One region of the Pseudoflavonifractor phocaeensis genome, then DNA from elsewhere that is predicted to be linked to it. Evidence: predicted binding sites of a transcription regulator. Region 1 holds the regulator's gene; the other holds the start of a gene.
The links. Region 1 encodes HrcA, which represses chaperone genes, less so after heat shock. Its sites were predicted from a motif close to TGTTAGCACTCNNNNNNNNNGAGTGCTAACA; they were not measured.

Region 1 (3,226 bases):
CGATCTCCAGGATGGACACGTCGAAGGTGCCGCCGCCCAGGTCGTAGACCATGATCTTCTGGTCGGACTCCTTGTCGATGCCGTAGGCCAGGGCCGCGGCGGTGGGCTCGTTGATGATGCGCTTCACGTCCAGCCCGGCGATGCGGCCGGCGTCCTTGGTGGCTTGGCGCTGGGCGTCGGTGAAGTAGGCGGGGACGGTGATGACGGCCTCGGAGACGCTCTCGCCCAGGTAGGCCTCGGCGTCGCTTTTCAGCTTTTGGAGCACCATGGCGGAGATCTCCTGGGGGGTGTAGCTCTTGCCGTCAACGGTGACCTTGTAGTCGGAGCCCATCTCACGCTTGATGGAGGCCACGGTGCGGTCGGGGTTGGTGACGGCCTGGCGCTTGGCCACCTGGCCCACCATCCGCTCGCCCTCCTTGGAGAAGGCTACGACGGAAGGGGTGGTGCGGTTGCCTTCGGCGTTGGGGATGACGACGGCCTCGCCGCCCTCCATGACCGCCACGCAGGAGTTGGTGGTACCCAGGTCAATACCGATGATCTTAGACATATAAATTCCTCCAATAACAAAGTAAATTGTTTTATACAAAAGTATATGAAAATCGAAAGGTTCCCCTCATCCGTCACAGCTTCGCTGTGCCACCTTCCCCCAGGGGAAGGCTTAAGGGCTTCCCCTGGGGTCCAGCGGGCCTTAGCGATCGCTTAGGGCTGCTTGATGCAAGCCAAAGTCGTTGAAGCTGTCAGCCGCGGGCTGACTGATGAGGGGAGCCTTCCGGCGGGGGATCAGTTGGCCACCTTCACCATGGCGAAGCGGATCACCTTTTCGCCCAGGGTGAACCCGGCCTGAAAGACGTCCACGACCACGTTTTCGCCGTATTCCTCATCCTCCACGTGCATCACGGCGTTGTGAAAGGTGGGGTCGAAGCTCTGTCCCAGGGCGGGGATCTCCTGGACCCCCAGGGACTCCAGCGCCTTTTTCAGGCCGGTCATGGTCATCTCCACGCCCTTGGCGTAGGCCTCGTCACGGGTGTCCTGCTTCAATGCCCGCTCCAGATTGTCGTAGACGGGGAGGAGGGCCTTCACCGCGTCGGCCTTGGCGTCCGAGTAGATGGCCTCTTTTTCCTTCTGGCTACGTCGGCGGAAGTTGTCGTACTCGGCGGCCAGCCGGAGAAATTTGTCCTCCTGATCGGCCAGATTGGCCTTCAGGGTCTCCAGCTCCTCCAGCAGGGGATCGGGCCCTTCGGCGCCGGGGGTATCGGCCTGGATCTCGGCCTCAGGGGTCTGGACGGCCTCGTCCAAGGTCTGGTCCCCGGCCTCGGGGGCCTGCTTTTTGTTCTCTTTCTTACTCAAGAGATTCCCTCCTTGGTATTCTCGTGATAAAGCGGCGTCACTGCTCAGGATCGCCGGGGGGAAGCCCGCCTTGGCCGATGAGCCAGGTCAGCCCTCTGGCGAAATAGGACAGCCGTGCGGAGATTTTGGCGTAATCCATCCGGGTGGGGCCCACCACGCCGATCAGGCCCTTCATCCCGTCGCCCAGGTCATAGCTTGCCATGACCACGCTGGAATCTTTCAGCGCCTCGGCCACGTTCTCCGGGCCGATGACGATATCGGTGGGGCTGCCGGGGTCGACCCGGATGGGGAAGGGGCCGAACTCCTCGTCGGAAAGGAAGCTCATCAAGGGCTGGGCCTTTTCCAGGCTTTGGTACTCCGGGTGCTCCAGCAGGTTGGCGATGCCCGCGGTGTGGACCGGCCGCTTGGTCAGCTCGTCCAGGACCTCGGCTCCAAAGCGTACCACCAGCTCGATGAGGTCGTAGGCCTCACGCGTGGCGTGGCGGGCCACCCGGGCCAGCTCGGGGGTGAGCTCGGAGAGGGTCAGGCCGGTGAAACCGGTGTTCAGAAGGGTGCCCAGCATTTGAAGCTGGGATTCGCTCAGGTCCTCCGAGAGCCGGAAGAGCTTGTTGCGCACCACGTTGGAATCGGTCATCACCACCGCGATGAAAGCGTTTTGCTCCACCAGCAGCAGATCAAAGCGCCGGATGGTCATTTTCTCCGGCCCGGTGGCCAGGGCGAAAGCGGGGTACTGGGTGAGCTTGGCCACCACCCGGCCCGCCTCGTCGATGACCCGGTCCAGGGCCTTCATTTTCAGGTGGAGGGCCTCGTTGATCCGCTGGGTCTCCTGGATGGAGAGCTTGTAGTCTCCCATCAACTCGTTGACGTAGAGCCGGTAGCCCTTGGGGGAGGGCACCCGTCCGGCGGATGTGTGGGGCTGCTCCAGGTAGCCCTGCTCCTCCAGATCGGCCATCTCGTTGCGGATGGTGGCCGAGGATACGTCCAGCCGGGCCCATTCGGCCACCGCCTTGGAGCCCACCGGCTCGGCGTTCTGGACGTAGCTTTCGATGACGGCCCGGAGGATCTTCTTTTTTCGTTCGCTTAAGTCCAAGCCGCTCACCTCACAAAAAAGATTTTAGCACTCTATTCTCCTGAGTGCTAAAGATAATGTACCACCATGGACCGGGAAAGTCAATAGTTGGGGTTGTAAATAAAATGTGAATGATTTCAGGAAAATGCGGCAAAAAAACCGCCCCTTTCCGTGGCAAGGAAAGGGGCGGGGGTTAGCGGTAAGACGGTGGGATTGCCAACGGCGATAGTGGACGCCCGTGGCCGGGTGAAGGCCTATCAATTAGGCTTCCCCTGGGGGAAGCTGTCTGCGAAGCAGACTGATGAGGGGAACTTGTCGTTTGGCAGGGCCTTTCCCATTATCCCGAGTTCCCCTCATCCGTCAGCCCTTCGGGCTGCCACCTTCCCCCGAGGGGAAGGCTAAAAGACCAGGCTGTGTCAAGAACACGTCAGCGGCCGAGCGGCGCGAGAGGGACCACGGGTCGCACAGACGCACCCGTGCTTTTCCCCCCTAGCTTCGGGCAGTAGACTGTCTACTAGAAAGGGAATCTGCGACCAGGTCAGTATCCAAGACTTTTCCTCGGGAAAAGAAATGTCCCTCAGATTTACGCACGTTTGACGTGCAGTCGCTGAAAATCAACCGGGCTTTTCCCGAAAAAACGGTCCTTACGCCGCGGTTACATCCCGGATCCACGCCCCCGACTTCAGCCGGGCCATCCCGAAGAAGAACTTCACCACGTTCTCCAGAGAGATGCACAGGTACACCACCAGGATGCCCCAGTGGAACACCAGCCCGGCCAGGGCGGCCAGGGGAATGGACACGAACCACAGG
Region 2 (3,226 bases), on a different contig from region 1:
CCGGGACGAAAAGGGCCGGGTCTCCAAAGAAAGGAGTTCATTTCTATGTTTGGTATGCTTCCGTTTGAGCGCAGTGACAGCAACGTGTTCGACACCTTCGACAACTTCGCCCGTGATTTCTTCCGCAAGTCCAACGCCGACCTGCCCGCCTTCCGCACCGATATCCGGGACGCCGGGGACAGCTTCCTGCTGGAGGCCGATCTGCCTGGGTTTAACAAGGAGGACATCTCTCTGGATCTGAAGGACGGAATACTCACCATCTCCGCTGTCCACCAGGACAGCAGCGAGGAGAAGGACGACAAGGGCAGCTACATCCGCCGGGAGCGGCGGTACGGATCCTTCCAGCGCAGCTTCGACGTCACCGGCATCGACGAGAGCGGCATCACCGCCGCCTATCAGAACGGCGTGCTGACGCTGACCCTGCCCAAGGCCAGGCCCGTGGAGCCCGAGACTCACAAGATTGCCATCCAGTAAGCAAAATAGAGAGGAGCCGGTCAGCTTTCGCTGACCGGCTCTTCTTCGTCCCTGGTGGTCCAGTTGGGGCAGGTGTCATCCGGCATCCGGGATTTGAGACGGGGCGTGGTGCAGTGTCCGCACCAGACGGAGGTGAAGCTGGAACGCCTCAAGACGTAATGCTGGTAGAAGTGGGCGCAGGTGCCGCAGAGTTTGCGTTCGGATAGGTCTTTTTTGAATGTACCCATGGGTTTGCCTCCTTCTGACGGGGCAATAGGTGCCCCTTGTGCTTACTATAAGTGTTAATTGGAAAAAGTGTTTGATTTACACCTAATTAAGTGTAAAAAGTTTTATATTCTAAAATTGTGAAGATTTATGGGTGGCCTGCCTGTGGGCCACCCGCAGGCGCCCCTCCTTTGGAAACCACCCCGGGATGTCCGCAAGAGCGCAGGATGACCCCAGCCCCTTACTTCGTAACGGAGCCGGGGTTCGACAGGCCTTAGGCTTCCCCCTGGGGGAAGCTGTCGAGCGCAGCGAGACTGATGGGGGGAACTTATCGGATTGGCAGGGCTTTTTCCATATCCGCAGTTCCCCTCATCCGTCAGCCCTTCGGGCTGCCACCTTCCCCCAAGGGGAAGGCTAAAAGACCAGGCTGTGTCAAGAACACGTCAGCGGCCGAGCGGCGCAAGGGGGGGCCACGGGTCGCACAGACGCTCCCGTGCTTTTCACCCTACCTTCGGGCACTAAACCTTCTACCAAAAAGGGAATCTGCGAGCAGGTCAGCACCAGAGACTTTTCTTTGGGGGTCTGGGGGACATTTCTTTTCCTCGGGAAAAGAAATGTCCCCCAGATTTACGCACGTCCCGACATGCAATCAGGTACCAATCAGAACAAATTAGCACTCACATAAGAAGAGTGCTAATTGTTTACACGCCGTTCATGATTTTTCCCGGAAAACCGCCTATACTAAGTTCAAATAAAGGTATTTTCCCGGAAAGGAGTTGTTTGCATGAACACTCAAAACTACACCCAGAAGACCCTGGAGGCCGTCCAGGCCGCCCAGTCCCTCGCCACCGAATACGGCAACCAGCAGATTGAGCAGAGCCACCTCCTGCTGGCCCTGCTCACCGCCGAAAACGGCCTGGTGCCCCAACTTCTGGCCAGCATGGGCCTCACCGTGCCCAGCTTCGCTGCCGCCGTGAAGGCCCAGGTGGAGAAGCTCCCCAAGGTCTCCGGCCCGGGGCGGGAGATGGGGAAAATCTATGTCTCCCAGGGCGTAGACCGGGCCCTGAACACCGCCGAGGAGACCGCCCGGCAGATGAAGGACGAGTACGTCTCGGTGGAGCATCTTCTGCTGGCCCTCGTCAAGACCGCCGACCGGGAGCTGGCCGAGCTCTACAAGACCTACAACGTCACCTACGAGGGGATTCTGCAGGCCCTCACCGCCGTGCGGGGGAACCAGCGGGTGACCTCCGACAACCCGGAGGAGACCTACGACGCCCTCAAGAAGTACGGCACCGACCTGGTGGAGGCGGCCCGAAAGAATAAGCTGGACCCGGTCATCGGCCGGGACGAGGAGATTCGGAACGTCATCCGCATCCTCTCCCGCAAATCCAAAAACAACCCCGTGCTCATCGGCGAGCCCGGCGTGGGCAAGACCGCCATCGCCGAGGGGCTGGCCCAGCGCATCGTCAAAGGGGACGTGCCCGGCTCCTTGAAGGACAAGACCATCTTCAACCTGGACATGGGCGCCCTCATCGCCGGGGCCAAGTACCGGGGCGAGTTCGAGGAACGGCTGAAGGCCGTGCTGAACGAGGTGAAAAAGTCCGAGGGCCGCATCATCCTCTTCATCGACGAGCTCCACACCATCGTGGGGGCGGGCAAGACCGAGGGGAGCATGGACGCGGGCAACCTCTTAAAGCCCATGCTGGCCCGGGGGGAGCTCCACTGCATCGGGGCCACCACCCTCAACGAGTACCGCCAGTATATCGAGAAGGACGCCGCCCTGGAGCGGCGGTTCCAGCCCGTCATGGTGCGGGAGCCCTCCGTGGAGGACACCGTGGCCATCCTCCGGGGCCTCAAGGAGCGCTACCAGGTGTTCCACGGGGTGAAAATCACCGACGGGGCCATCATCGCCGCCGCCACCCTCTCCAACCGTTATATCACCGACCGGTTCCTCCCCGACAAGGCCATCGACCTCGTGGACGAGGCCTGCGCCACGGTGCGCACCGAGATCGACTCCATGCCCACCGAGCTGGACGTTTTGCAGGGCAAGATGACCCAGCTGGAAATAGAGGAAGCGGCCCTGGTGAAGGAGACCGACAAGCTCTCCCAGGAGCATCTGGCCGACATCCGCAAGGAACTGTCCGATTTGAAGGAGGACTTCAACGCCAAGAAGGCCCAGTGGGAGAACGAGAAGAACGCCATCGGCGCGGTGCAGAAGCTCCGGGAGGAGCTGGAGGACGCCAACGGGGAGCTGGAGAAGGCCCAGCGGGAGTACGACCTGAACCGGGCCGCCGAGCTGCAGTACGGAAAAATCCCCGAGCTCCAGAAGCGGCTGGAGGCCCAGGAGCTGGTGGCAAACCAGGGGAAGGAGGCCAGCCTCCTGCGGGACAAGGTGACCGAGGAGGAGGTGGCCAAAATCGTGGAGCGGTGGACCGGCATCCCGGTGGCCCGCCTCATGGAGGGGGAGCGGGAAAAGCTCCTCCACCTGGAGGACATCCTCCATGAGCGGGTGGTGGGCCAGGACGAGGCCGTGCGCCTGGTGAGCGAG

Region 2: clpB (ATP-dependent chaperone ClpB) is a predicted target of HrcA. The motif match lies at 1,347-1,377, and genes of this name have one in related genera.

What each region holds. Positions count from the first base shown of each region.
Region 1 is NZ_JBCDMT010000001.1:381,596-384,821, forward strand. It holds gene dnaK (molecular chaperone DnaK) at 1-547, opposite strand, end outside; gene grpE (nucleotide exchange factor GrpE) at 781-1,347, opposite strand; gene hrcA (heat-inducible transcriptional repressor HrcA) at 1,385-2,446, opposite strand; gene AAEU42_RS01920 (MATE family efflux transporter) at 3,061-3,226, opposite strand, start outside.
Region 2 is NZ_JBCDMT010000003.1:369,661-372,886, reverse strand. It holds gene AAEU42_RS06485 (Hsp20/alpha crystallin family protein) at 55-474, shown strand; gene AAEU42_RS06480 (hypothetical protein) at 495-701, opposite strand; gene clpB (ATP-dependent chaperone ClpB) at 1,463-3,226, shown strand, end outside.